DNA from 3 places in the Desulfotomaculum sp. genome. Region 3 is predicted to be linked to each of the others. Evidence: riboswitches for the same ligand, from Rfam matches in the RefSeq annotation. Region 3 holds a riboswitch; each other region holds the start of a gene.
What was found. Region 3 has a riboswitch for S-adenosylmethionine ahead of AC1U9Z_RS13915 (Vitamin B12 dependent methionine synthase activation subunit). Riboswitches for the same ligand answer to the same signal wherever they lie in the genome.
Positions count from the first base shown of each region.

Region 1: another riboswitch for S-adenosylmethionine. It lies ahead of AC1U9Z_RS04690 (methionine ABC transporter ATP-binding protein); the one in region 3 lies ahead of AC1U9Z_RS13915 (Vitamin B12 dependent methionine synthase activation subunit).
Region 2: another riboswitch for S-adenosylmethionine. It lies ahead of metK (methionine adenosyltransferase); the one in region 3 lies ahead of AC1U9Z_RS13915 (Vitamin B12 dependent methionine synthase activation subunit).

Region 1 covers NZ_CEVWQM010000005.1:158,013-168,046, reverse strand. Annotated here, with positions in the region: gene AC1U9Z_RS04725 (PAS domain S-box protein) at 1-1,050, opposite strand, end outside; gene AC1U9Z_RS04720 (Fur family transcriptional regulator) at 1,268-1,702, shown strand; gene AC1U9Z_RS04715 (metal ABC transporter substrate-binding protein) at 1,699-2,634, shown strand; gene AC1U9Z_RS04710 (metal ABC transporter ATP-binding protein) at 2,636-3,415, shown strand; gene AC1U9Z_RS04705 (metal ABC transporter permease) at 3,396-4,226, shown strand; gene AC1U9Z_RS04700 (hypothetical protein) at 4,330-4,800, shown strand; gene AC1U9Z_RS04695 (hypothetical protein) at 5,151-5,333, opposite strand; SAM riboswitch class I at 5,770-5,882, shown strand; gene AC1U9Z_RS04690 (methionine ABC transporter ATP-binding protein) at 5,986-7,008, shown strand; gene AC1U9Z_RS04685 (methionine ABC transporter permease) at 7,001-7,675, shown strand; gene AC1U9Z_RS04680 (MetQ/NlpA family ABC transporter substrate-binding protein) at 7,688-8,521, shown strand; gene sigK (RNA polymerase sporulation sigma factor SigK) at 8,675-9,373, opposite strand; gene AC1U9Z_RS04670 (DUF47 domain-containing protein) at 9,734-10,034, shown strand, end outside.
Region 2 covers NZ_CEVWQM010000026.1:21,750-31,783, reverse strand. Annotated here, with positions in the region: gene AC1U9Z_RS14315 (hypothetical protein) at 1-750, opposite strand, end outside; gene AC1U9Z_RS14310 (S-layer homology domain-containing protein) at 839-3,619, opposite strand; gene AC1U9Z_RS14305 (ATP-binding protein) at 3,967-4,710, opposite strand; gene AC1U9Z_RS14300 (helix-turn-helix domain-containing protein) at 4,873-5,322, shown strand; gene metK (methionine adenosyltransferase) at 5,498-6,697, opposite strand; SAM riboswitch class I at 6,793-6,890, opposite strand; gene AC1U9Z_RS14290 (YlmC/YmxH family sporulation protein) at 7,014-7,289, opposite strand; gene murJ (murein biosynthesis integral membrane protein MurJ) at 7,345-8,916, opposite strand; gene AC1U9Z_RS14280 (S8 family serine peptidase) at 9,171-10,034, opposite strand, start outside.
Region 3 covers NZ_CEVWQM010000025.1:1,957-11,990, reverse strand. Annotated here, with positions in the region: gene rbr (rubrerythrin) at 52-585, shown strand; gene AC1U9Z_RS13930 (sodium-dependent transporter) at 705-2,012, opposite strand; gene ychF (redox-regulated ATPase YchF) at 2,142-3,242, shown strand; gene AC1U9Z_RS13920 (BaiN/RdsA family NAD(P)/FAD-dependent oxidoreductase) at 3,417-4,673, shown strand; SAM riboswitch class I at 4,735-4,842, shown strand; gene AC1U9Z_RS13915 (Vitamin B12 dependent methionine synthase activation subunit) at 4,917-5,603, shown strand; gene AC1U9Z_RS13910 (homocysteine S-methyltransferase family protein) at 5,593-7,992, shown strand; gene AC1U9Z_RS13905 (ASKHA domain-containing protein) at 8,012-9,658, shown strand; gene AC1U9Z_RS13900 (L-lactate permease) at 9,677-10,034, opposite strand, start outside.

The DNA of each region.
Region 1 (10,034 bases), on a different contig from region 3:
TTTGCCGTCCTTCCTGATATACCTTTTTTCCATTTGATAGTAATCTAATTTGCCGGAGGCTAACTGACGGTAATAAATCATATTCTTAGCTATGTCATCTGGGTGAGTAACTTGACGTGTATTTACGCCGATAAAATCTTCTGTCGAATAACCTAATATATTTTTCAAGGCTGTGTTGCCATGCAGCACCGTACCCTCTCCGTCCATAATACCAATCCCAGTAAAGGATTTTTCAAACATCGCTTGAAACCGTGCTTCACTGGTCTCAGCCGCCTGCTGCATTCCCTTTAGGTGGGTAATATCTTTAGCCACAACAAAAACACAAGACTTGCCGTCCAGTTTGATCATACTGGCAGATCCCAATACTACATTGATCTCCCCGGAAGGTCTTCTAAAATAAACTTCTTCATTATGAACCGAACCATATTCACGCAATAACTGAAATAATTTGTCGTGATCTACGAAACGCAGGATACTGTTTAATTGCATTACCGTTTTACCAATGACAGCTTCCCTGTGGTTACCCGTGTAAGCCAACCAACTGGCATTGACATCAATAAAAATCAAATCCGGTAGGGATAGTATGGCCATTATATCCGGGCTGGCATGGAAAATCTTACAAAACTTTTCTTCGGAGGCTTGCAGAGATTTTTCAACTTGTCTTTTTTCCTTGCGTAGCTTGGCTTCCCGCAGTTCCCTTTGGATGGCAGGAATTAAGCGGCTCAAATTACCTTTGACGATATAGTCTTGGGCACCGGCCCGTATGGCCTCCACCGCTGTTACTTCGGATATTTGACCGGATAACATAATGAAGGGCAGCTCAAGGCCCCTTTCTCGAATCATTTTCAAGGCCTCTAAACCACTGAACTGTGGCAGCACATAGTCTGATAGAATAATATCCCAATCCACTGACAGGGCCTGGCTCATCTCCTGTCGGTCCTTAACCCACCGGTAGCTGAACGCATACCCTCCTTCTCTAAGCTCTCTTAACAATAGATGCAGATCGTCTTCCGAATCCTCTATAATTAAAACCCTCAGCTTTAGGTTCATTATAACCTCCGAGAAAACAGAAATATTTTGTTTAATCTCTCTCTTCATATATAATTGGCTTTTATAATTGGCTTTACTTTCTACCCAATGCATTAATTTTCCTTTTTTATTTATATGTCAGAACTATTATTTCTCTTTAAAGCATTGACATATTTTCTTGTTGGTTATAATAATTAATAGTAGATAAGAAATATTCCTATTTAAGAAGGTGAATGCTTTGCAGGAGTTACAGCTTTTAATCCAACAGCTAAAAGAAAAGGGCGTCAAGGTAACCCCCCAAAGGCAAGCTATTCTTAGCAGCTTTTTGGGTCCTGAAAATAAACATTTAAGTGCCGAGGACATCCATTTGGCCATTGCAAAAACCTATCCTACCATTAGCCTTGATACGGTTTATCGAAATCTTGGGATGCTTCGGGACATCGGCATTTTAAGAGAACTTAATTTAGGCGAGCGACGGGTTCATTATGAATTAACGAGTAATATCCACCATCACCACCTGATTTGCACCCAATGTGGTGATGCCCAAGAGATTCATTATTGCCCGCTAAAGTTTCTCGACCAAGATAAAGTCAATAAATTTAAAATACTAAGCCATTCCTTTGAAATTTTTGGTTTGTGTGAAAAGTGTACTAAGAAAGGGGGATTATTGTGAAAAGAGTAATTTTAAGCATGCTGGCTCTTATTTTTTTAGTCCCTGTTGCCATCGGCTGTCAAACAAATGGCAAAAATCAGCCCGACCAGGCAGAAGACACGCTAAAAGTATATACTAGCATCTACCCCCTCTATGATTTTGCTAAACAAGTGGGTGGTACGAAGGTTCAGGTGGAAAACATCGTGCCTCCTGGTGCAGAACCCCATGATTGGGAGCCCAGTCCCCAGGACATGGTAAAAATGACCAAAGCCAATGTGATCATCCTAAGCGGTACCGGTGTGGAACATTGGGGCGATAAAATTTTAAATACCCTGGATAGGGAAAATATAACGATCATTCAAGCTGGTCAAAGGCTCAATTTAATAGAAGAAACACATGCCCACACGGATTCACCTGAACATCATCTCCATGACCCTCATGTTTGGCTTGATCCATTACATGCCAAAATAATGGTAGATGAAATCCTTACAGGCCTAGTCAAGGCTGATCCCAACAATAAGTCCTATTACCAGGCCAATGCCAACCAGTTTCAACAGGAATTGGATAAATTACACTTAGAATATCAAGAAAATCTGGCTAAGACCAAGACCAAGGAGTTTATTACCTCTCACGCTGCCTTTGGCTACCTAGCTAAGCGCTATGGTCTGATTGAAATACCGATCCGTGGGCTAGCAGCAGAAAGTGAACCCAGTCCCGCTGATATGGCTGCCATTATTGAACTGGCCCGGAATAAAAATATTGATACCATTTTTTTCGAAACCCTCGTTAACCCCAAAGTCTCTGAAACTCTGGCCAGTGAATTGAAGGCAAAAACCCTGGTACTGAATCCCATCGAGGGGTTATCTGAACAAGAATTAGCAAGCGGTGAAAATTACCTATCTGTGATGAGAAAAAATCTTGCCAATTTAAAAATTGCTCTAGGAGCTGAATAAAATGAATAAGGAAGATATCATAAAGATTGAAGGGATGACTTTTACCTACGTCTGCCACCCGATCTTAAATAATATGCATCTGCGTGTTGCCGCAGGGGATGTGGTAGCCATCACAGGACCAAATGGTTCCGGTAAATCCACCCTGCTAAAACTAGTCTTGGGGCAGTTAAAACCTTCTGCTGGTTCCATCAAGGTTTTTGGCAGCGAAGCGCATAAGGTAAAGGACCGCTACCGCATCGGCTATTTGGCCCAAAAGGCCACAGGTTTTAATAGCCAATTTCCCGCCACCGCCCGGGAGGTGATCCGCTCGGGCCGGGTTCCTAGGCGAGGTCTGTTCCATCCCTTATCAAAACCAGACCACCTGCTGGTGGACCAGGTTTTGCAACAGGTGGGCATGACAGAATTTGCTGACCGACCAGTAGGCACCCTTTCCGGCGGGCAGCAGCAAAGAATCCTTTTGGCCAGGGCCTTGGTCTCGGAACCTGAGCTTTTAATCCTTGATGAACCAAACACCGGTGTTGACCGTGCTGCCTTGGATTCTATGTACCGTCTTTTAAAGGAACTAAGCCTGCTGCAAGGTATCACCATGTTAATTGTTTCCCATGAATTGGCGGGCTTAGGATCTTTGGTCAGTCACCAGGTTTGCCTGGATAAACATATTTGCAGTTGTTCTTGCCACCAATATAATGATCCAGAAAACCAACTAAAAAACTGCAAGCGACGCATTACCAGTCAGCCCACCAACACAAAGGAGCCATGTTATGGAAATTTTACAGTATGAGTTTATGCAGCGGGCACTGTTAGCTGGTTTTTTAGTGGGCCTCATCTGCCCCATTGTTGGTTTATTTATCGCCCTGCGGAGGATGTCTATGATTTCTGATGCTTTATCCCATGTCTGCCTATCCGGTGTGGCAGCGGGACTAATGACAGGAATTCACCCGATCTTAAGTGCATCGCTTTTTGCAGTTGGCGGCGGGCTATTGCTGGAAATGTTACGCAAGCTATACCGTGGTTATTCGGAAATTTCCATTGCCATTACTCTTTCCACCGGGGTAGCTCTGGGTGCCATCCTTTTAGATTTAGGCAAAGGCTATAGTGCCAATTTTATGAGCTATCTCTTTGGCAGTATTGTGGCCATCAGCGTGGATGACTTAAAAATCGTCTCCCTGCTGGGTATTGCCATTTTACTCTTAGTTCACCTCTTAAAGAAGGAATTATTCGCCATTTCCTTTGATGAGGATCATGCCAGGGTCAGTGGTATTCCGGTGGATGCCATCAACACTTGTTTTACCATTATGACTGCTATCACCATCGCCTTAGCCATCCGAGTAGTGGGTATTCTATTGGTATCTTCACTGATGATATTGCCGGTGGCCACAGCCATGCGTTTGGCCAGCAGTTTCCGTGGTGCTATGCTATTATCCATTTTGTTCGGTGAAACAGCTATCTTTATTGGTGTCTTTGCCTCCTTTTACATGAATCTGGCACCAGGAGGTGCCATTGTCATGACCTCTGTCATTCTGTTGGTAAGTAGTCTGGTTTACCAACAGCTCAACCGTAAAATGGCAATATATAAAGGAATTGTATCTTAAAAACCGAGGTCTCGGACCTCGGTTCTTCTATTGGGGTGCTTATAAATTACATCCTATCTGTAAATAATATGCTATATTATCTGGAGAAAATTGGAGGGGTAAAATGGAATTTCTACAAACGTGGATTAATCCTATTTATGCTATTGTACTATGGGTATTGGTTTTTGTTTTAATTAAACCACAAAGAATTAAAGAATTATTACCCATCGGCATCATAGCCGCAGCTATATTATTCATGGTTGAATATGTTTTAATTTCACTTGGCCTAATCCAGTTTAACAAAGGTTGGGTATTAGTTGCCGGGGTCCCTTTATTAAATCCCCTTTGGGGTGCAGCGGCAGGAATACTCGTAATAAGTTATATGAAAGATGACTTTAGTAAAAAAATCCCAATATTATTATTTTTTACTATCATTGCAGAAATTGCTTCTTATGTCGCCATTAAAGTTGGTAACCTTTCCTTTTTAGGAAACTACAGCATACTCTATGATTTCCTGCTTAATTTTGTGGTTCTGTTAATTTTAACCCAAATCTGTGAGGGTTTATATGGCAAACGAATATATAAGCACATTTAATAAGAAGGGGAGTGTCACTGACAACTACTGAAAAATAGCTAGGCGACACTCCCTTTGAAAGTTAATCCCTGCAGACTTTAAGGGACCGTTATAATACTAACCAAACATTGTAAATCTAAAACATTAAGCCATAAAGTTTGCGAATAATCCGATGGGCAAAAAAATTCTCTGCCGAAGCAGAGCAATTCATTGCGTAGATTATGTGAACTATATTTTTGCCCGAAATACAGAATTTATTCCTGAATTAATCATTCTTGGAAGTAAGTTATAAACAGTTTTTCAGTAATAATAACACGTTATCCACAGAGTTACCCACATTTATCATGGTTATCCACAGTAATCACAGGATTTTATAAATGATCAATGGCATCCTCCACTATTTTTCGATTGTCAAACAAACGCATCAGCCTTTTTATGTCTTGCTCGTAACGGATGATATCTTCTATCTCTTTTAATAGTTCTTCCATATCTTCTTTGGTAAACAGGGGTATTAAACCTTTTAATTCCTTAGGGTCCATATCGGGGGAAAGCATCTCTCTCACTTCCTTATTTAAAGGTATGACAAAATATTCAAAGACCCCAGGAAAAGTTCCCGAAAGAAACAAGTTCTTCCTTTCACTTGATTTTTTCAAAATAAATAAAAACGGCCGGAAAACGGCCGTTTTTATTTATACATAGGTAACCCCAACACTATTATCCGGAGGTGGTTTCACCGTTTTACGGTCCGTCGAATACTTGGGAACTTGCTTATGTTTTCCATTATCCCGGGACTTTAGTCTGCGGCTCATAGCAACCCCTCCTTTAAATTTAATCATTATTATTTTCCTTCTTTATAAGAAGAATCATGCAAGTTTGTGGACGGTAATTTTTTCTGAGGTGTAAAAGTTTTTCCAAGTTGCCTATAAATAATCATTGACAAATTTAAAGACATAGCATAAAATCATCATTAGTCAATTTAATAATATATTCTTCTTATCCAGAGAGGCTGAGGGACTGGCCCTGAGACGCCCGGCAACCTTCTTAGAAATTTCTTGAGAAAGGTGCTAATTCCTGCAGAAGAACATTCTTCTGAAAGATAAGGAGGGGGCATAGGTATATTATGGCCTCTTCTGGTCTGCCCAGAAGGGGCCTCATTTATTTAGAAACGGGCACACTAAACTCAGCAATCAAGGAAGGTTGATATCATTGATAGAAATTAAAGACCTAACCAAGATTTATCATTCCAGTGCCGGAGATGTTAAGGCCCTGGACAGTGTAAGTTTGAGAGTTCGCAAGGGCGAAATTTACGGTATCATTGGTTTCAGTGGTGCCGGTAAAAGTACCCTGATACGCTGCGTTAATATGTTGGAAAAGCCTACTTCCGGCAGTATTAAAGTAAATGGTCAGGAAATGACCAAATTAAGTGAAGCAGGACTAAGGGCCAGTCGCCAAAAGATTGGTATGATCTTCCAACACTTTAATCTATTGTCATCACGAACAGTCCATGAAAATGTCTCCTTCCCTTTAGAGATAAGCGGTGTGGACAAAGAAACAAGCCAAGAAAAGGTTACCAAATTATTGGAGTTGGTAGGCCTAACGGATAAAGCCAATGCCTACCCCAGCCAACTATCCGGTGGGCAGAAACAACGGGTGGGCATCGCCCGGGCCCTAGCCAATGACCCCATTGTACTGCTGTGTGATGAAGCTACCTCGGCCCTGGACCCTGCTACAACCAGCTCAATTCTAGAGCTGTTAAAGGATATTAACCGCAAACTGGATCTAACAATTCTGATGATTACCCATGAAATGAAGGTTATTTCAGAAATTTGCGATTCCGTGGCGGTCATTGAAAAAGGGAAAATCATTGAAGCCGGCTTGGTCATTGATGTCTTCACCCAGCCCCAACACCCAACCACCCGACGTTTTGTCCAAACTATCATTAATACCGATGTACCAGACAAAGTTAAGGAACGCCTACTAGAAAAGGGTGAAGGGCAAATCATACGAGTTTCTTTCATTGGTGATACCACCGATGAACCAGTGATTTCAACTCTGGTCAAACAATTTGATGTAGATGTTAACATCCTTTACGGTAATATTGATCAAATTCAAGATACAGCCTTTGGTATGTTAATTATTGAGTGTATGGGTTCCCATATAAGTTGCCAAAAGGCAGTGACATATTTGCAGAAACAGGGTTTAAGAATTGAGGTGTTAAAGGATGTCTAATGAAGTTCTCTCCCACCTGTCTAATTTATCACCTGAAATCATTAAAGCTACCTGGGATACCTTATATATGACAATTGTATCTGTGGTCTTTGCCTCCGTTCTAGGCATCCCCCTTGGTGTGATTTTAGTTATTACCGACAAGGGTCACATAAAAGAAAATTTGACACTTAATAGGGTTTTAGGATCCATCGTGAACATCTTTCGCTCCTATCCCTTCATTATTTTATTACTGGCCCTGGGTCCCTTTACCAAATTTGTGGTGGGCACCACCATCGGAACCACCGCGGCCATTGTACCCCTCACCGTTGCCGCCGCTCCCTTTGTGGCTAGAATGGTGGAAACTTCTTTAAAGGAAGTAAACTGGGGGGTGGTCGAGGCTTCTCTGGCAATGGGGGCCAGCACCTGGCAAATTATTCGCAAGGTACTGCTTCCTGAGGCCCTGCCTGGTATTATTTTAGGTACGACTATTACGGCCATTGCCGTGGTTGGTTACTCTGCCATGGCCGGTGTCGTGGGAGGAGGTGGCCTAGGGGATCTGGCCATACGTTACGGCTACATGCGGTTTGATTCAGTAGTAATGGTAACCACCGTGGTCATTCTAGTTATTATGGTTCAAATCATGCAAACCCTTGGCAATATACTTGCCGAAAAATTTAACAAAAACTAAGGAGGAGTTTCCGTGAAAAAGAAGTTTGCGTTACTGTTAACTTGCCTGCTATCTCTCAGCCTGCTGCTGGTTGGCTGCGGCGGCGAAAAGGAACAACCACAAGCTGCTAATGATGATAAAGAAGCGAAGGTATTAAAGGTTGGCGCTACCCCGGTACCCCATGCTGAAATATTAAAAATAGTGAAACCTATTTTAGAGAAGGATGGCATCCAACTGGAAATCGTGGAATTTAACGATTATGTACAACCCAACCTGGCCCTTAATGACAAGCTGCTGGATGCTAACTACTTCCAGCACCTACCTTACCTTGAAGAATTCAACAACCAAAAGAGTATGGAATTAAGCTATACTGCCAAAATTCACTTTGAACCAATGGGTCTTTTCTCCAAGAAAATTACCGCCGTCAGCGAATTTAAAGAAGGCGACAAAATTGGTATTCCCAACGACCCCACCAACGGTGGTAGAGCCCTGGCTGTTTTAGAAGAGGCTGGTCTGCTGAAACTTAAGGAAGGCGTTGGCATCAGTGCCACAGTACGGGATATCGTAGAGAAGAAAGTAGAAGTTATTGAATTAGAAGCTGCTCAACTCCCCCGTTCCGTCGATGATCTAGCTGGTGCAGTAATTAACGGTAACTTTGCCGTCCAAGCCAACTTTGTTCCCACCGATGCCATGGTGGCCGAAGATGCTCAATCTGAAGCCGCTGACACCTATGGCAACATTTTAGCCATCCGCAAAGGGGACGAAAACCGTGAAGAAATCAAAAAACTGACCGAAGCTTTAAAGAGCCCAGAAGTTAAGAAATTTATCGAAGACACCTACAAAGGTGCCGTTGTAGCAACATTTTAATCCATAACCGCAAGTCCCCCGGAAAACTCCGGGGGACTTTGCTTTTAGCCTTTAGCTGTTACCCGGTTAGCTATCTTACCCTGAAAATAGCCGTGGGCCATGGGCTTTGCCGCCTTTCAATGTTAGATACAGCTAATAGCTGACGGCTGATGGCTAGGAATGAGACATTTCTTTGTACAGCTTATGAATGGAGCTGCTTTCAATGCGGGAGATGAAGGAACGTGAAATGGCTAGCTGCTGGCCTACCTCCCGTTGGGTATATTCCTGACCGCCATCTAGGCCGTATCTTAATTTTATGACTGCCTGTTCCCTGGGAGATAGTTTTTGCAGGGCCTTTTCCAGTCTTTCCACTTCCAAACTGGTTTCTACCACCTCATCCACCGGGGTATCTTCGTTCATCAGGGTATCTTGCAATTCCAAAAGTCCCCCATCTTTATCATAATCCAGAGGTTCTGAAATGGAGATGGTATTTCTCATGGTCTTTTGTTTGCGCAGCACCATCAGCATCTCATTTTGAATACAAACCCCGGCATAGGTTGAAAACTTTCTGGCTTTGGTCATGTCAAAGGTATCTACTCCCTTAATTAAACCAATTACACCAATTTGAAAGAGGTCTTGTTTTTCCACACCATTGTCTTTTAACTTATTGGCAATCTTAGCAACTAATCTTAGGTTCCGTTCTATTAATACCGTTTTAGCCAATTTATCCCCTTTGGCTAATCTTAATAACCATTCCCTCTCTTCCTCGGGGGATAAGGGATCTGGCAAACTGCCGGATGAAATATAGGAAACCAAAATTGCAATGCCATTTAAAACCGAAAGGGCTATTAAGGTAATGATACCTGCGGTCACTTAGCATCCCTCCGTAACAAAAATACTTATCTACTTTATGCTACGTGGGAAACGATTAAAATGTGCTTGTTCACATAAAAAAAGTAGTTAGAAAGTTCTGGCGAAGGATTTTCAAGTAAATTCATGGAAATAAGAATTATGTCGAATAGAGGAGGGTTTTATGAGGAGAATATAGTTATATTTTTTAACCGTGTGCGTGTCCCTTTTATAAAAACCTTCTTATGTTTTTGGTACATGCACATTTTTTCACTTGATTGTTAATTTTTCTTTAAGTCTTTTTAATTTTTTAACATTAACAAACTGTATGTGGTATACTCTTTCATGGACAAGGATAAAAAATATTTCCTTGGGGGGGACTGTATGTTATTTAAGAAGAAGGATATTTTCTTTGAAACCTTCATCGCTATTTCAAAAAACATTACCGAGGCTGCTGAAGAATTCAGCTCCGAAATACACAAACCCGGCACTGAGAGAAAAGCTTTGACGGATATTCAAGACTTGGAAAAAAAAGGTGATCGCTACACCCATAGCATCTATAAGGAATTAAACAAAACTTTTATAACACCTCTGGAACGGGAAGATATTTTGAATCTGGCCGTTAAAATGGACGATATACTGGATGGTATCGAGGCTACCTTGATTCGTATGGATATCTATGACA
Region 2 (10,034 bases), on a different contig from region 3:
TTTTGTGGGCTTGTAAAATAATTCTATACTTGATTTACCCTGGGGGATCATACTGGACATATCCCAATAACCAACCCCATTGCCATCTACAGCACGTTCAAAAAACTCTCCTTGTTTATCCGTGGTCACATCTATTTCTATGTCACGGGGCGTTACAAAAGGGTTCCCTTTACTGTCTGTAAGTGTAACCGTTAGCTTAGTGCGAAGGTTATATTCAATTTCATTTGGCAAAGGGGTAATAATTAACTCTGGTGCATTAATATATACATCTACTGGTCCAAAGTATGAGTCTATGCTACCATCCACGCGATTAATACTAATACTATTTGCAAACTGTTGACTCCCCGCGTATTCAGGGTTTGTACATCCCTTTATAATAAAGATTACGGCACCAGGATCAACATCCTGATTAATTGGAAGTATCAGTGTATTGTTTTCAATAGACCCTTCAATGGAATACACCTGTTCATTCACAGTCATTTCCAGCGAATCTAGGTCTATCGCATTTATATCAAAAAGATTGTCATTGATTTCTAAATAAAAGCTGTCACCAGTACTAAGACCGTTACGTATGCCAATTTCCAAAATATAGTCAGACTGGACACAAACAGTGGGGTTTTCTGCTTCCACTCCGGCACCGGTAATATTAGGCTGATCAGCCTGGGCCGGCATTGCCAATGCCAGTATTAACAACAGTGTCAAAACCAGCCAGAGGGCTGGTTTGCCACCTCGTTTGAGTAACCCGCTCATCTCTCTTCCTCCTTACAATTAGACATATCCTTAATTATTTAAGCAGTTAACCAATTGACATCCCACCCCCAATACGGATACCGACTCTTTATGAAAGATTGATCGTTAGATTGATCTCTCTTTCAGCTCCACTGGTAAAGTTACATGTTTCTACCGCTTGCACAAAACTATAATTTGGTAACCTAACCCAGAACTCAATCATTGTTCCCTCAGCAACACCCTGTACATCAAGTTTGGCTGTGTTGCCATAAAGGTTATCCGTATCTGTTATGACACTGGACATAGCTTGTCCACCAACTCTAGCTTCAACCACTGTTCCCGGTCCTGCGACACCGGAAACACCAATAACATTGATAGTTCCGTAATATACTGAAGGCAGCGCAGGGACCGAACCTCGGAAATTGAAGGTGGTTTTGTTACTGATCAAATTGACTACTGGTTTAATCCAGACATCAAGTCCTGCACTCTGTTTTACATCCGGCATGTAGAAAGTTATCTCATTATCGGCCCAGGTTTTTACATTTCCATCCTCCACACTAGTTCCGGCAATAACTACCTTGCCTTTTTCAATGCCAAAGTTGCTGCCCTCAATGGTTACCAGCGTATTGGCTTTGCCAGAGGTTGGTGTTATAGAAATAATGCTGGCCTGTTTCCCAGAAACGATTACCTTGACCTCTGCCTTAAGATTGTTCGTGTTAACAACTCCGTTGGGTAAGACTAAGGTTCCTGTAAATAAATAGGTTCCTGTTTTCGTTCCATCATAGGAAGGATTCCCTTGGTTCCAATTTACAGTTAAGCTTTGGGTTAAACCATTACTTAGGGTCACTCGTACTTGATTTGGCAAACTCACATGGGCAAGTGATGTGCCGTGTGGTACGGATATATCACTTATAGAACTTATTTGCTGAAGGAGTATAGTTTCTGGTTCCAGAACAATAACTTTTATACTGGCCTTAAGTCCATTGGGGTTGGTAACTCCTGTTGGTAAGCTTAACATTCCTTCAAAAACATAAGTTCCACTAACATCACTTTTATAAGCACCCTGATTCCAGGTTACACCCAGGCTACGTGTAGTGCTGTTACTTAAACTAGCTTCCACCTGGGTGGGTAGTCCAATATTGGCAATAGGAGTACCATAGGCCACAACTTTGTCGTCAGGTGTTTTGATGCCAGTGATTGAATATGTGGTGATTCCTCCCCCGCCGCCTGTACTAGGAGGTGTTGGCTGGCTAGGCTTGGTGGGTGTAACAGTATCCTTAATACTGTCTGGTACTTTCCCCTGGTTCGCCTTCGTTAGTGCTTCCACCACTTTGTTTAGGGTACTTTGTGGCTGAGTTGGTGACGGAACAGGTTGTTGAGGCTGCACTGGTGGTTGTGCCGGCTGTAGTGTTGGAGTAGCTGGTGGTGGAGGTGGGGCATTCTGTTCTCTGTTGGCATCAATTGCCTTGGCCCTTTCCACAACCCACTGAGCTAGGTTAACCCATTGTCTGGTTTCTGCTTGGGTCATAGGTGCCGGTGGAGCAGGCGGTTGTGCAGCGTTAGCTACTTCGGTGCTTTGGCCTGGGAACAGGTTTACGGTTTGACCGGCTGCTGTTACTTGCCCTTCCCCTTCTAACAGATTAGTCCTAGAACGTCCATCCCTAGACACCAAGTTCTCCCAGAAGGTACCCCGAATGGCGCATACTGACCAGGGCATGTCCACCTGAACACGGACCTTTTTGGCCTGGGCCTGCTGGTACCAGGGTAAATTTTGGTTGTTTGTTTCTGTCCCGGACACGGCACTTTCTTGGGCCTTTGCTACTAAACTGGCTAGTCTTTTCTTTAAATCCTCTTCATTTGCACTGGCTACCCTTGGGTAATTGGCTAAACCAGTGGTAATGACTTGGTTGCTTTGCTCTATCTGGGTATCCTCCCGGGTGGCTAGGGCCCCAAAGATATTTCCCTGTTTAAGATCCAAAGCCAACCAATCTACGGCAACACCCTGGGTACCAGTGCGTGTAACGTAGACACGCCCCCTGGCTTCTTTTAAATCTAACTCACTATTTTCCATCAGACGTAAGCCGGTGCCATCAGGAAATGTGATTTCTGCATCACTGCCCGCTGGAATTTTAACCATTTCTCCTGATCCTATGGAGGTTGAGCCTGTTATCTCAGTTGCTTTGCCACTGCCATTAATTACCGTAACAGTTCCCTTCAGCACCGTTAACTTACCTTTCAAATCTGTACGATACAGGTTTGGGTCCTGGGTCAATAAAACTCCCAGTACCCGAGCCAAATCACCTCGGGTGAGCGGTGCATCAGGCAGAAACTGTTTTTTGTCCGCAGACAGTCCTACCATGCCAGCCGCTAATCCTACGGCTACGGGACGGGCTGCCCAGTGATTAGGCCCCAGATCTTCCAGGACAGGTAGTGCTACCTGGGGATCTGGCTGTTTTGATAGCCGTAAAAACAGGGTTACACCTTCGGCCCTGGTAAGAAATGCATTGGGGCGAAAGGTATTATCCGGATAACCGCTAATTAGACCTGCTGCTGCTGCAGCTTCAATACTGGCCGCTGCCCAGTGATTGGCGTTTACATCCACAAACTGCGGTGCCGCGGCCACGGCATTAACTTTAACAGACCGCACCATTAATGCGGCAGCTTCCGCACGGGTTAAACCAGCATTGGGCCGAAAGGTTCCATCGGGAAAACCTTTGATTAATCCCTGGTTGGCTAGGTAGTTGATATACAATGTGTTATTATAGTCAGGGCTTACATCTGAAAATAGAGAGTTATTCCCCGAAGTACTTGCGAAAGCTGTTAAACTACCAATGAAGATCAAAGAAACCAATAATCCGCTTAAAATCGACATCCTCGTAATATTTTTCACAATTTCTCCCTCGCTCACGGTTACTCACTGCTTCTATTCAGTTTTTTAGGTCGTCTATATATCTGCAGAACCTTATTAATTCTAGGCATATAACACCTCCCAACGTAACCTTTATTCTATGGCCTATGACAAAGGTCTTAAAACAAATAAAGTGAGGAAATATTCTAACACTTTTGTTTTTATTCCTGCTTTTTGTAATATTTGTTTTTCGACATTATCCTCCATAATTACGACATACGGCACAAAATCAAATTAATGCTATGGCCAAAAATAAAACTATTTGTCAAAAAATGCCAAAAAACACTCTCGTTCTATAGCAAGAGTGTTTTTTGGCATTCCTTACCTAGTTAGCCCCTTATGGGAAAATGGATAAGGACGTTGGTTCCTGCGGGGCCAGTTTCTACTTGAATATAGGCATTATGTCTGTCAGCAATACTGTAGCAGACAGCCAAACCCAATCCGGTGCCCTGATCTTTGGTACTAAAGAAGGGTGTTCCCATCTTTTCAAGTACCTCCGGCTTAATGAACTCCCCCTGATCTTGTATGGCTAAAATAATTTCTGCATTCTGCTTAAATGTTTTTATAGTTAACACTCCACCAGTTGGCATAGCTTCCAAACCATTTTGGGATAGATTCATAATCAGCTTAGTAATTTCTTGCTTATTTAAAACCAGGTTTGGAATAACGTCCAATTCAAAGATCACATTTATGTTAAAACTACGGGCTTTAGCTATAATTTGCGGCGATAAGTCTTGTAGGATAACATTTAAGTTATGCAATCTCAAATCCCCTACAATTGTTGGGTCCAATAAAAGTGCTTCAGTAATAATAAAATTTACTCTATCCAGTTCTTTAATCATTATGTCAAAATCCCTCTCTAAATTGGAATGTTCCTTTTTTTTCATAAGCAATTGCAGCAGCCCCCGAACGGTAGTCATCGGATTGCGAATTTCATGGGCAATTCCCGCCGTTAGCTCCCCTGTTAACTTTATTCTTTCTAAATTTTTGTTATGCTTTATTAAGTCTTTATACTGCATCTTATCTTCCATGATTCTCGTTAAGTTAAATTTAACATTACCATTCATAATCATACTCAAAGTTCCCTCCAAATATTGTAAATAATACCTAATCATATTTTCAATGTGAAACATTGTCAAGTATTTTGATTTCATTATGAAACAACAGATTGAATTAGAAAAACCCCCGATTATAATTTATTCGAGGTGTATTGTGTGGGGATTTTCAGAAAAAGAATGAGGCAATTAAGAGAAAGTCAAAATCTTACCCAGCAGGCCTTGGCCGAAGCCTTAAATGTTGGCAAGTCTGCCATTGCTCTATATGAGACAGAAAAGCGTCAGCCTGACCCGGATACTTTAAAAAAACTAGCTCAATTTTTTGGTTGCAGTATTGATTATTTGCTGGGGCTTAGCAATGACTACAGAAGCGATATTTCCGTTAGTTCAACTTTCCCCACCTTACCAGAGGACATGCAGTCCTTTGTGTCAGACAGGAATAATCATAAACTGATTAAGTTAATCCAAACCATTAAAGCCGAAGGTTATTCTAACGAGGTCATTGAAGAATGGCTACTCTCTTTGAGCAACACTCTTAATTTAATCAAGAGTTCCTATCAACTTGATAAAGTTCCAGCGACTGACGATAAGTTGTTGGTGCAAGAAATGAAAGAAAAATACAAGAAATAATTACGAAGACTGGCCTATTAATCAAAAAAGCACTTCATCCTGTGGGAAGTGCTTTTTTGACGTGCTTTGTGGGGATTCGATCTTTGAGGTGGTCTGGGGGTCTGACCCCCTCAAAAAAAGAAAAGCACCTCATCCAAAGAGATGAAGTGCTTTTTCGACATTTTTTACCGGGGTCTTACTGGGGTTTGACCCCTGCTTCTGCCCGTAAAATCTCAGCCTTATCGGTCCGCTCCCAGGGGAGGTCGAGATCCGGACGGCCGAAGTGGCCGTAGGCGGCGGTTTGTTTGTAAATGGGGCGACGCAGGTCCAGGGACTTGATGATGCCAGCGGGACGCAGGTCGAAGTTTTTGTTGATTAGGTCGCTAATAACCTCGTCGCTGACTGCACCGGTACCAAAGGTTTGCACCCTCACGGAAACTGGGCGGGCTACGCCGATGGCGTAGGCCAGTTGTACTTCGCATCTCTTAGCAAGACCAGCGGCCACTACGTTTTTGGCCACGTAACGGGCAGCATAGGCTGCGGAGCGGTCCACCTTGGTGGGATCTTTGCCGGAGAAGGCGCCGCCGCCGTGACGGGCCCGGCCGCCGTAGGTATCCACAATAATTTTACGCCCGGTGAGACCGGCGTCGCCGTGGGGTCCGCCGATGACGAAGCGGCCGGTGGGGTTGATCAAGAAACGAGTTTTCTCATCAACTAATTCGGCCGGCAGTACAGGTAGGGCTACTTTTTCTATCATATCCTGCCGAATGGTTTCCAGTTTAACTTCTGGATGGTGTTGGGTGGAAATGACTATTGTGTCAATCCGGGCAGGTTTGTCGTCTTCGTATTCCACTGTAACCTGGGTTTTACCATCGGGACGTAAATAGTCCAGCAGACCAGACTTACGAACCTCTGCCAAACGACGGGCTATGGTATGGGCCAGGGAGATGGGCAGGGGCATTAATTCTGGTGTTTCATCGGTGGCATAACCAAACATCATGCCTTGGTCACCGGCACCAATGGCCTCAATTTCTGCCTCGCTTATTTCACCTGTTTTAGCTTCCAGGGCCTTGTCTACACCCATGGCAATATCCGGGGATTGTTCATCGATAGCCGTTAGCACTGCACAGGTGTCCCCATCAAAACCGTATTTAGCACGGGTATAGCCAATTTCTAAGACCGTCTCCCGCACAACTTTGGGGATATCTACATAGCACTGGCAGGATATTTCTCCTCCCACCAGTACGAGTCCGGTAGTGACAAAGGTTTCACAGGCTACCCGGGCCAGCGGATCTCTGGCCAGAATAGAGTCTAAGATAGCATCCGAAATTTGGTCGGCCACTTTATCTGGATGGCCTTCAGTTACGGATTCAGAAGTAAAAAGTTTTCTGCTCAATGGAATACCTCCCTCTATAACTTTTCCCGCTCCCATCAAAAATAAACAAACCCCTCCGGAACGGAGAGGTTATATTTTCCCAGCCTTCCTCAATCACCTCATCTGTCAGGAATAAACTTCCCGCAGGACTTGGCACCTTACGTGAGGTTGCCGGGTTTCATCGGGCCAGTCCCTCCACCTCTCTTGATGAGCACGAACATTAGCAAAATTGCCAGATTAATTTTAGCAAAGCAGACACATTGTGTCAAATAAAATCTATTAAACTTAGTGTTATCCTAAGAGATAACGCAAAATGACATAGGTGATGGTTTAAAACCTAAAGCCCATTGCCGCCATTTTCGGTATGAGAACTATCCATGGGCTGTAACTCCACCAGCACCGTGTCAACACCAAATTTTTTAACTTGGTTCCAGGGAATTACCATATCCCGCCCAGACCTTACCAGACCAAAATAGCGTCGGGGAGCCTCCAGCACAATGGCCACTACACTGCCTGTTTCCGGGTCTATATGCAGGTCCTTCACCGGACCCAGTTTAGCTCCATCGTTTAAGTTAACAATATCTTTAGCAGATAGCTGGGTTGCTTTAATCATAGCTAGCACCTCCTAGCCCTATGCTATGCGCTAACAGATGCATTGGTGCGTCAACTTAATCCCGGGAGGTGCGTAATTTGCTAAGAAATTTTCCCGCATAGCGGGTGATCATCTTGGCCTCATCCATACGCAATAGGAAAACCGCCAATACAAAGACCAGTAGGGCCGCCGCAATGCTGGCTCCCACTTGAACCGCCAAACCCAATGTGCCATAGGCAGCAAAGACACCAGCCCCGGTGGCATTTACACCCCAAGCCACAGCCGCCATGGCCGTGGTGGCTAAGGCAGTTTGCCAGAGAAAAGTTAGGGCACTGGCATTCCACAGGCCGGGAATCCTTTTATTAAGAAACCAAGTCAACATCACGGTGTTAATTAGGGAAGCAATGGAATTGGCCAGGGCCAAACCGCCGTGCTTCAAGGGACCAATCAGCAAGAGACTAAAGGCCAGGTTTATTGCCACGGTGACAGCCATTAATTTAACCGGTGTTCTTGTATCCTGCTGGGCGTAAAAGGCCCTGGTTAAGATAATGTTGGCTGCCTGTCCAACCAGCCCGATGCCATAGAAAAACAGGGCCATGGCTGTCATTTCGGTGGCCCTGGGGCCAAATTGACCGTGTTCAAAGAGCAGTTTAATTACCGGGGTGGCCAGTACCATCAGGCCCACACCGGCAGGTAAGGCAAAGAGGATTACCATGCGAATGGCCCGCAGCACGGTTTCCGCCAGTTCCTGCTGTTTACCCTGGGCTGCCAAGGTGGTAATGGTTGGATAAAAGGCGGTACCAATGGCCAGGACAAAAAAGGTAATGGGCATTAGAATAATGCGGTTGGCGTAGTTTAAGGCTGAAATACTGCCTTCTGCCAGGCCTGAGGCCAAGACCCGGTCAATGATCAGGTAAATCTGATTGAGTGAGGTTCCGATGGCCACCGGCATAACCAGATAGAGAACCTTCTTGACGCCGGGATGATGACGATCCAAGGTAAAGCGGAACGTAAAACCAACTTTTTTCAGCTTGGGCACCTGCATCAATGCCGCCAGCACAAAACCCAAGACCGTTCCGGCGGCCAAGCCATCAATACCATAAATACCACCCAGGGTCAGGGCAGAAATGATAATGGTCAAGTTGGTCACGCTAACACTAAGGGCAGGGATGCCAAAAACCTGATTGGCATTGAGCAGCCCTTGGAAGACGGTGGATAGGCCATAAAATACCAGAATCGGCAACATAATTACCGTTAGGCGGCTGGCTAAACTGGCGGTTTCTGCGCTTAGGCCAGGGGCGGTCAATTTAACCAATAGGGGGGCCGCAAAGATGCCGCCAACGGTAACGATGGTGAAGATAATTATGACCATGGTAATTACTGTGTTAAAGAGTCGCCAAGCCTCTTCCCTTTGACCTTTGGCAACATATTCGCTAAATACCGGTACCACAACGGTGGCCAATGCTCCAATGACAATGGCGAAAACCGCATTGGGAATATTGTAAGCCACCACGTAGGCATCGGTAACATTGGTGGCACCAAACATATAAGCTATGACCTGCTCCCGCACAAATCCTAAAATCCGTGAGAGTAGGTTTATGACCGCCACCACCAGGGTGGCCCGGGCAATCATCTTTCCAGTGGACAAAATACAAAACCTCCCGCGTCATAAATACAACAAGAGTAGTATATTCTACTTCCCCTCCCCATATCCTGCAGTCTTCGACAAACAGGGGAATAAAAAAGAGGTGTCGCTCGCTACCGAAAAGTAGTATTGCGACACTCCCCTGTTCAAGATCCTTCGCTATCACTCAGGATGAAACATTGTTTGTGGTGCCATGGCCCCTGACCGCCCCCCAGGGATACCCTAAGCCAAAAAAGCTGACGGCCGATGGCTGATGGCTATTTATTATTTGCTTTATAATTGATCAACCGCACCATAACCGTGGCGGCTTCGGCTCTGGTAGTAAGGGCTTTGGGGGCGAATTTACTGCCATCCTGTCCCCGCATAAGGCCCTCTTGAACAATGATGGAGACAGAATTTTTAGCCCAGGGGGAGACGGAGGTGACATCTGTAAACTGTGCTAAAAAAGTATCTCCGCTGGGTAAGGGCTTATTGTTGTTAAAACGCATGGCCCTTACCAGCATGGCCGCCATTTGCTCTCTGGTGATGGGGTCGTTGGGACCGAATCGCTCAGTACTGTAGCCTGCCACGAGGCCCATCTGCACAGCGGCCCCCACTGCATCGGCACACCAGTAGTTAAGTGGAATGTCTTTAAACTTAACTCCCCCGGCACTTTCCGTCAAACCTAAGGCCCGCACCAACATGACGGTAAATTGACCTCTGGTCACAGTTTCATTGGGTCCAAAGGTGTCGGGGGTTAAACCCCGTACCACATGGCGGGCGGCCATAATTTCGATATCGTTTCTGGCCCAATGCTTCGCTATGTCGTTAAAAACTCGGCTGGCTTCTAGGATGGCAAAGGACCCTAAGCGGTTGGTACTAAAAACTGCCTGTCCTGTATCCGGATTGTAGTCGGTACTGATAAATTCCCAATAACGCAGCATTTCATTAAATCGGTACGATCCCAGCTTGTTGATATCCAGACCAGCGGTGGAGCCAATGGGTGACGTAATGGTTATCTTAATCGGGTTTATGGAATTACTGATGGTTAGTTGGTTACCATCGGGCCACACAATGGTTGTACGAATATCCACTAGTTTCCCCACCGCCCTTAAATACATATGGGCATCCTGGGCAGGCAG
Region 3 (10,034 bases):
AATAGTAATTTTATCATCATAAAGAGAAGAAAGAACAAGGGGGATTTGAAAATGAATTTAAAGGGAACGAAAACAGAAGCAAACCTATTAGCTGCCTTTGCAGGTGAAAGTCAGGCACGAAATAAATATACCTACTGGGCTAGCACTGCAAAAAAAGAAGGCTATGAGCAAATTGCAGGTATCTTTATTGAGACTGCAGACAATGAGAAGGAACACGCAAAAAGACTTTTTAAATTTCTCAATGGCATTACAGATACCAAAACGCACCTCAAAGAAGCGGCAGAGGGTGAAAACTACGAATACACCAATATGTACGTGGAATTTGAGAGAATTGCCCGGGAAGAAGGTTTTAACGAGATTGCTGATGTGTTTAAAGAAATTGGCGAGGTGGAAGAAGAACATGAAAAACGTTTTCTGGCCTTGTTGAAAAATATTGAAGAAGGCAGAGTATTTAAGCGGGAAGAGCAAGTCAAGTGGAAGTGCCGCAATTGTGGTTATGTCCACGAAGGAAAAGAAGCACCTGAGTTGTGCCCCGCCTGTGCTCACCCTCAGGCCCACTACGAATTACTGGTTGAAAACTATTAGTCAAAAGGAAGTGTCGCAAACTACTTTTTAGTAGGCAGGCGACACTTTTTTCATTCAAAATGTAGGCAACAGCCCCTGTGTCGTTCCGCACCGCTCATTGTGTAACACGATTAGGTCTGTCAACTTTGAATTATACCGATAATTAACACCACAATGGCTACGGTGGTAAAGACATATTTGGTGTGAAACTCCAACCATTTACCCAATGGTTTTGCGGCACCTTTATTGATTTGTTCTCTGGCTTTGGCTGCACCATATATCCAGAAGAAGACAAAGGATGCCATAACAGCACCAAAGGGCACAAAATAAATGGTCACAAGGTCAGCAAATTTGCCAAATAGATCCATATTTAGATCCAGGGGGATACCAATTATAAAGCCAGCCAGGGCTACGATAAGGGAAGCTTTCAGCCGGCTCAGATTAAAGCGATCCATGATCGCCTCAACGGGTACCTCCATTAGATTGATGGCGGAGGAGATGGCAGCAAAAATTACAGCTAAGAAGAAAAGAATAGCAAAGATAGTGCCGCCAGCCATCGTCTTAAATACCATTGGAAGGGTAATAAATAACAAAGGGGGCCCCGCCTGAATGTCTAAATTGAAGGCAAAGGTTGATGGAATGGTAACAAAGGCAGCCAACAGAGAAGCAATGGTAGTCCAAAGTGCAGTATGAATGGCAGAGGAAGTAACATCCTCTGTTTCCTTAAGGTAACTGCCATAAACCAGCATGGCAGCACCACCCAGGGACACTGTAAAGAAGGCTTGTCCTAAAGCCATCACCCAGGTGGTGCCATCTGCCAGTTTGCTCCAGTCTGGTGCCAGCAGAAATCGAACACCCTCCATGGAACCAGGTAAGGTCAAAGAACGAAACAACAGAATAATTAGAATGATGAACAGACCGGGCATCATATATTTATTGGCTCTTTCAATACCGCCTAAAACACCCTTGGCAATAATGGTTAAGGTTATGGCCAATGCTAAGAAATGCCAGAAAATACTCTCAGGGTGCCCAGCAAAGCCGGCAAAGTAAGGACCGGGATCAATTTTACCAAAGGCTCCGCGGATGGCAAGATAAAGATATTTCAAAATCCAACCACAAACAACCAAATAAAAGACAAAGACCCCAGTAACACCGAGAACGGGTATAATACCCAGTGCAGCACCGTAATTCTTGCCCTTTGACTTAAATACCTTGGCAAAGGAGCCGATGGCCCCCTTTCGTTGGCTGCGGCCAAAGGCAAATTCACCCATTAAACCAAAAACACCTAAACCAAAGGTAAAGAGCAGATAAGGAATCATGAATGCTCCACCGCCGTGGGCACCGATCCGCCAGGGGAACATCCATATGGAGCCAAGCCCCATTGCTGCTCCGATACAGGCTAAAATAAAACCGGTTTTTCCTGACCAAGTCTCACGTTCTGCAGCCATTTCATGCACCACCCGTTATATATGAAGTATTACCAAGGATAAACTTCCTCCAACCAAGTTAATTATGCCCATATTGATAGCAAACTTAATAATTATATGGTAAAATTCTCATCAACAGAGGTGATAAATGTGTCAACCAATTTAACCAGTGGTATTATTGGACTGCCGATGGTGGGAAAAACAACAATATTTAATTTATTGACCAACTCGAATCAGGAAACATCAAATTTCCTCAGTGGTAAAACCGAAACCATTACTGCATCTGCCAAAATACCAGATAAAAGAATTGATTTTTTAGTGAACATGTACAAGCCGCGTAAAACTACCTTTGCCCAGATTCAATTTAGTGAAGTACCAGGCTTGGTACGGGGTTCCAGTGAAGGGAAGGGTGTTGGCAACCAATTCCTCAGTGCCGTTCGTAATGCTGACTTATTGGTTCATGTGGTAAGAGCCTTTGAGAACTCAGACGTACCCCATGTGGAAGATGAGATTAATCCGATGCGGGATATAGAAACCATTGCCGTAGAGATTCTTTTGGCTGATATGGATCTGGTGGAAAAGAGAATTGAAAGAATTCAGTCGGGTAAAAAGATTACCAAGGAAAACGCCTTTGAATTAGAAGTCTTAAAGAAATGTTTGCAGGCTTTGGAGGATGAAAGTCCCATTAGCCAATTGGGTTTAACCGATGAAGAAAAAGCAACTCTGAAAAACTATGCCTTTTTGACTGAGAAACCCATGATGCTGGTAATCAACATTGATGAAGACCAGTTTAGGGAAGGAAGCTACCCGGGTAAGGCCAATGTGGAAAAATACGCTGCAGAAAAGGGCATTGCTGTCATAGAGATATGTGGCCGTATAGAAATGGAAATCAGCCAATTGCCAGACGAGGACCGGGAACTATTTATGGAAGACCTGGGTATCAAGGAATTGGGTATCGATCGTTTGGCTCAGGCAGCCTATGAATATTTAGGTTTAATTTCCTTCCTAACTGCTGGGGAGGATGAGGTGCGGGCCTGGACAATCAGGCGCAGCACAGATGCCAAAAGAGCGGCAGGAAAGATTCACTCCGATATTGAACGCGGCTTTATCCGCGCTGAGGTTATTGCCTTTGCAGACCTGTCGGCCACTGGTTCCATGGCCAAAGCCAAAGAAAAGGGCGTCCTCCGCTTGGAAGGTAAAGAATATACCGTACAGGATGGAGATATTATTAATTTTAGATTTAATGTTTAATTTTGCATATATGGTAAATGGCAGCCCTGCCAAGGGGCTGCTTTTTCAGCCTTCAGCCAGCCGTTTTGTCATTCTGAGCTAGCGAAGGATCTTTCCAGTATGAGTATGCTTTAGCCCCTACTTGAGTTAAAATATAACAAGTAAGGCATAATCACCAAACGGGAGTCGATTTATTTGAAATGGGATGTTTTAGTGGTTGGGGGAGGCCCCGCTGGCATGATGGCGGCAGCCCGGGCAGCTATGCTGGGGGCACGGGTGCTGCTGCTGGAGAAAAATGAATCCCTGGGCAGAAAAATGCTCATTACTGGCGGGGGACGTTGCAACCTAACCAATTGTGCTGATATTAATGAAATGATTGTCAATATTCCGGGCAATGGTAAATTTGTCTATGGTGCCTTACACCGATTTTCAGGCGAAGATTTAAGAAGTTTTTTACGCACCCTAGGGATTAAGACGAAAGTAGAAGAAAGAGGGCGGGTTTTTCCGGTTAGTGACCGGGCCGCCGATGTGGTTCAGGCACTTACTGGGTACCTAAAGCAAATTGGTGTGAAAATAAGTTATGCCGTTAAGGTAAGTTCTCTTTTGGTGGCGGATCAAACCTGTCAGGGTGTCAAAATAAATGACCAGGTCGTAACTGCTAAAGCAGTGGTGGTAGCCACCGGCGGGCTTTCTTATCCTGCCACTGGCAGCACCGGGGATGGTTACAAGCTGGCCCGGCAGGTGGGGCATTCAGTGACCCCATTGTTGCCTGCGGCTGTTTCCATTACCTGTAACGACCCCTGGATACTCAACCGAGAGGTGCAGGGACTTTCTTTAAAGGACGTAACCATCACCCTTTACAATCAAAAAGGAAAAACAATGGCAGCGGAGGTTGGCGATGTTATTGTAACCCACTGGGGTCTTTCGGGTCCCGGTGCTCTGCGGGTAAGCAGACCAGTGGCACTGGCCTGTCAGAAGGATAGCCAGGCCTTAATCCAAGGAAAAATAGATTTGTTCCCCGGCTACCCCTTGGGTGACCTAGAACAAAAACTAACAAAAAACCTTGACCAAGCCGGCAAGCGTTCCATAAAAAATAGTTTAGCCGAAAGCATACCAGAGAGGTTGACCAAAGTGATCCTACGGTTGGTTGATATTCCCTTAGAGCGTCCTTCAAATAGGGTAAGCCACCACGAGATAAGCAATCTGACTGCTTTATTGAAGGGTTTGCCAATTCATATAACCGGTACCAGACCCATTCAAGAGGCCACAATAACTGCCGGAGGAATTAAAGTAAATGAAATAAATCCCCGGACAATGGAATCCAAGCTGATGAAAGGTCTGTTTTTTGCCGGAGAAGTTCTGGATGTGGATGCACAGACGGGTGGTTTTAATATGCAGGTGGCCTTTAGCACTGGCTATGTGGCAGGGGAGTCTGCGGCAAATTTTATCTAATTAATATCTTGACGAAAAAGCTAAACCTATTGTACATTACAATAATAAAATAAAAATTTTGCACTTATCAAGAGTGGTGGAGGGACTGGCCCTATGAAACCCGGCAACCGGCCATTTATGGCGGCGGTGCCAACTCCTGCAGGGACTTTTGTTTCTTGAAAGATAAGGTGTGCGACGGGATTTCGATCACCCATAACGCCCTTATTGGGTGTTTTTTTATTATGGTAATTATTGGAGGATTATATGCTGCTGCCACAAATAGCTTTAAAGATTCCACCAGCCAAGGTACTTCGTTACCTGGGCATAAAAAATTCAACGGACCATTGGCCGGAATTGCTTAGGCAGATTGAAGCGGTTATTCAAGCCGGGAAAGTTTTAGCCACACCTACGGCGGCAATTAATCAAGTACCCTTTTATCTAGAGCAGCAGGGGGTTGCCATTGGCTCGATGCCTGACCTTGTGCTTGGAGATGCTGCATTAAGAAAAATTAGTGCTGTAAGCGTGGTGGCAGTAACAGTTGGGGAAGCTATCGAACAAGAAGTGACACGGTTATTTAATAAGGGCGAAACAACCAAGGGAGTTATCCTGGATGCAGTGGGAACTGTGGCGGTGGAAGAACTGTCAGAGCAAGTAATTGGCCTGGCAGCCCGCCAGATGAGAGTAAGGGGATTATATGCCACGGCCAAGCTAGGCCCTGGTTATCAAGACATGCCGCTGGAGTATTTGCCGGCAGTGCTTCAATTGGCTGAAGCGTGGCAGATAAATATAGCTTGCAATGAGTTTTGCCAGATGAAACCCTCAAAATCCCTATGTTTTTTTATTGGTTGGGTGCCAGAGCCGCCTAAAATACGTGGGAAATGTGACCTGTGTCAGAAGGCTGATTGTCTATATCGTTGCTGGAATGGAAGGAGAGAAGAATTTGTCCTTTAGAGAAAGAGTTCAAAAAGAAGTTTTAATCATTGATGGTGCCATGGGTACATTGTTGCAACAGAGGGGACTTCCCGGGGGTTGGTGTCCAGAGGAATGGAACCTCAGCCAGCCCGAGATTATTAAGGAAATTCATAAACTGTATCTAGAAGCAGGGGCAGACATCATAACGACCAACACCTTTGGGGCCATCGGATTAAAATTGGCGGACTATAACCTGGCTGATCAGGTCAAAGAAATTAACCGGCAGGCCGTTATCATCGCGAAAGAGGCGGCCAGGCCATACGGAGCAATGGTAGCCGGTTCAGTGGGACCCCTGGGTAAGTTTTTGCAACCACTGGGTACCATGACCTTTGATCAAGCCTATGAGCAATTTTATGAACAATGCCTGGCAATGGTGGAGGCAGGTGTTGATTTAATCCTCTTTGAAACCTTTGGCGACATCGGAGAAATGCGTGCAGCCCTCATTGCTGCTGCAGATGCCGGCAATGTACCAGTGGTGGCTAGCTTTACCTTTGATGAAACGGGTCGCACCTTTACCGGTACCGACCCGGAAACCGCCGCAGTGGTGGCTGAAAGACTTGGTGTTGCTGCCATTGGGGTCAATTGTTCAGTGGGACCCCGTCAATTGGAAAAGGTGGTTCAGACCCTTACAGAAAGTACGAACCTGCCGATCTTGGTTTCACCAAATGCCGGTATGCCGGAAATTATGGATGGTAAAACCGTTTTTCGGGAGACACCAGAGACCATGGCCCAGTATGCCGAGCGTTTTGTCACCTATGGGGCCTCTATTCTGGGCGGTTGCTGTGGCACCACCCCCGAGCATATCCAGGCAATTTATGGCCGGGTAAAGAAACTTAAAAGAAAACCCCGGAGTAAAACCTTTGGTTTAAGGGTAGCCAGCCGGGTTAAAACCGTGACCATTGATCCCCAGGGTATACCCGTAGCCATCGGGGAGCGTCTCAACCCCACCGGCAAAAAGGCTTTGCAAGAAGAAATTCGTGCAGGGAAAACGGAAATTACCAGACGGGATGCTTTGGCTCAGGTACAAGCCGGGGCGGAAATTTTAGACGTTAACGTTGGAGTGGGCGGGGTAGACCAGATTTCGGCCATGGAGCGAGCCATTCAGGCCATTCAGGTTTTGGTAGAAGCTCCCCTATGTATCGATAGTACAGACCCTCAGGTAATCGAACAGGCTTTAAAACTGTACCACGGCAAGGCGATTATCAATTCTGTCAATGGTGAAGAAAGTAGCATCGAAACAATCCTACCCCTGGCCAAACGCTATGGGGCGGCCCTGATTGGTTTAACTCTGGATGAGCAAGGTATTCCAGCCACAGTCCAGGGTAGGCTGGAGGTGGCGCGAAAGCTGGTGCAAAAAACCGAAGAGTGGGGTATTCCCAGACAGGATTTGATGCTGGATTGTCTGGTGTTAACTGTCAGTGCCCAACCGGAAGGAGTACCGCAAACCCTCGAAGCCATTAGACGGGTAAAGAAGGAACTGGGAGTAACCACTAGTTTGGGGGTCAGCAATGTTTCCTTTGGCCTGCCAAACCGCGGCTTGATCAATACGGCATTCTTTGCCATGGCCTTATATGCCGGCTTGGATGCAGCCATCCTAAATCCCCAGGATGAACGTATGATGGAAACCCTGAGGGCCTCTGCCGTGCTGCTGGCCCGGGATGTCAGGGCTGAGAAGTACATTGCCAGGGAGCAACAGGCAGCGAACGGTCCTCAAGTGGCAAAGCCCCAAGAGAAGTTGGCCACTACTCCCTTGGAAGTTTTATACCAGGCAGTGCTTTCCGGGGACAAAGATAATGTTGTGACATACATTGATGAAGCCTTGGCCACAGGGCTATCGCCAATGGAATTGTTGGATAAAGCCTTAGTGCCTGGGATCGAGGAAGTGGGACGAAGATATGGGCTAGGTATTTACTTTTTGCCGCAGTTAATGATGGCCGGTGAGACCATGACCAAAAGCTTTGAACATTTACGTCCGGAATTGGCCAAGGGGCCCTCTAAAAAAGCAGGCACAGTGGTGATGGCAACGGTTAAGGGAGATATCCACGACATCGGCAAAAATATTGTCTCGGTAATGCTGTCTAACCATGGTTTTGATGTCATAGACCTGGGCAAAAATGTACCCAATGAGGAGATTGTCCGGGTGGCAGCAGAAAAAAATGCTGAGATTATTGGTTTAAGTGCCTTAATGACCACCACCATGGTGAATATGCCTGAAATAATTAAGCAAGTGAAAGAACAGGGGCTACGGTGCAAAGTAATGGTGGGTGGGGCTGCGGTTACGGAACAATATGCCCAGGAAATCGGGGCCGATGGTTATGCCGTTGATGCGGTGGAAGCAGTAAATATGGTTAAAAAATTGGTATGTTAACTTCAAAAGAGGGTTTGCCTTGGATAAAATAGAAATTGTTTTTCAGCCAATGGGGAAATCAATTGAGGTATCACCGGGCACAACCGTATTTGATGCAGCCAGACTGCTCGGCATTGATCTGGCTGCCCCCTGTGGGGGTACGGGCCGCTGTGGTAAATGCCTGGTCAAGGTATTGCCCTCTGACACGGAGGGGCAGTGGGTTTTAGCCTGTCAAACTCCTATTGATCAGGCTGGCACAGTGGAAGTGCCAGCCTCTGGGGAACTGGTGATTTTGGCAGAAGGCCACGCCCAGGGGATACCTACCGATCCTGCCTTTGTGGTAGAAAAAAACGGTGAGCTAAAGCACCGTGCAGGGGTTTTTGTAGAAAAGTTTGAATGGGACGATCCGCCGCTGGGACTGGCCGTGGATATAGGAACCACTACGATGGTTAGCTATTTATATGATCTCTTTAGTGGTAAAAGACTGGCTGTGGCCTCTCTAAGGAACGGCCAATATCTCTACGGGGCGGATGTTATATCGCGTCTGTCCCATGCTTTAACGGGAGAGGCAAACTATCAAAACCTTCGCTCAGCATTGGTGGCAGGTTTAAATTCACTTGCCTTGTCCTGTGCCCAGGAGGCTCAGGTTAACCCTGAGCAGATCCGGGAAATTGTCATGGTAGGAAATACTCCCATGATTCACATATTGTTGCAACTTCCCTTACATGGACTGGCCAATGCCCCCTTTCAGCCTTACGCCAAGGGACCTTTCTATAAAACGGCAGAGGAATTGGGACTTACCGCTGTGCCCAAAGCAGTTTGTTATTTACCACCTTTGATCGGTGGTTTTGTGGGTTCCGATGCCCTGGCTGCCTGTCTGGCCCAAGGTTTTTCTTGGTCCGATGAAACCAAGTTACTGGTGGATATTGGCACCAACGGTGAAATCCTACTGCAAAAAGGGGCAAAGTTTCTGGCTGCCTCTGCCCCGGCGGGACCTGCCCTGGAGGGTGGTAATATTAAGCACGGCATGGTAGCTAGGTCCGGTGCCATTGATAAGGTTACGATGGATTTTGATGTGCATGCAAGCGTTATCGGCGGGGGCCGGGCAGAAGGAATCTGTGGTTCCGGTCTGGTAGATGCCCTGGCTGAAATGCTGCGGTTGGGTATCGTTGACAGCAGTGGCCGTATCCAAGGGGTAGAGGAACTTTCCCCGGTAATATCCTTTAAGATTAAACAAAGACTAAAAACGCACCCGGAAAGAGCCGTAAATCTGACGAAAGACATTTTTATTACCCAACAGGATATTCGGGAAGTGCAGCTTGCTAAAGCAGCAGTGGCGGCAGCCATAAAGGTGATCCTAACAGAAGCAAGCATAGCACCGGAAGATATAACAGAGTTAAAGCTGGCCGGGGGTTTTGGGAACTATTTAGACCCGGCCAATGCCCAAAGAATCGGTCTGTTAAATGGCATCTCCTTAGCAAAGGTACAACAGGTTGGCAATGCCGCCGGAATAGGGTCAATTAGGATGCTGCTTTCCTACGGTGAAAGACTAAGGGCGGAGAATATGCAAAAAGCCTTTAAACATTTGGAACTGGCAATGGATGAAAGGTATCAAGGGTTGTTCCTGGATCAAATCAATTTCCCGAATAAGGAATACGAAAGGCTAAAAAACCCCCCGGATCTTTAAAAATCCAGGGGGTTTTGGTTATTTAATTGGGAATGGGTTGAATCCACTGTAAATCATGGCAGCTACAATGGCAGCCACGATGATGCCGTAAATGAAGCAGGGGATGGCATTTCTTCTGATTATCTTACCTTCTGCGCCGATGGTACCCACTGTGGCACAAACCGCAACGACGTTGTTAACACAGATCATGTTACCCACAGCACCACCAATAATCTGTAGGCTTACAATCAGTATCTCGGGCATGGCCAGAATTCTGGCGGTCTCAAACTGGAAGGAAGCAAATAGAATGTTGGATACTGTGTTGGACCCGGAAATAAAGGCACCTAACACACCGATAAAGGGTGCAAAGAAGGGGAAGGCATCCCCGGATAGAGCA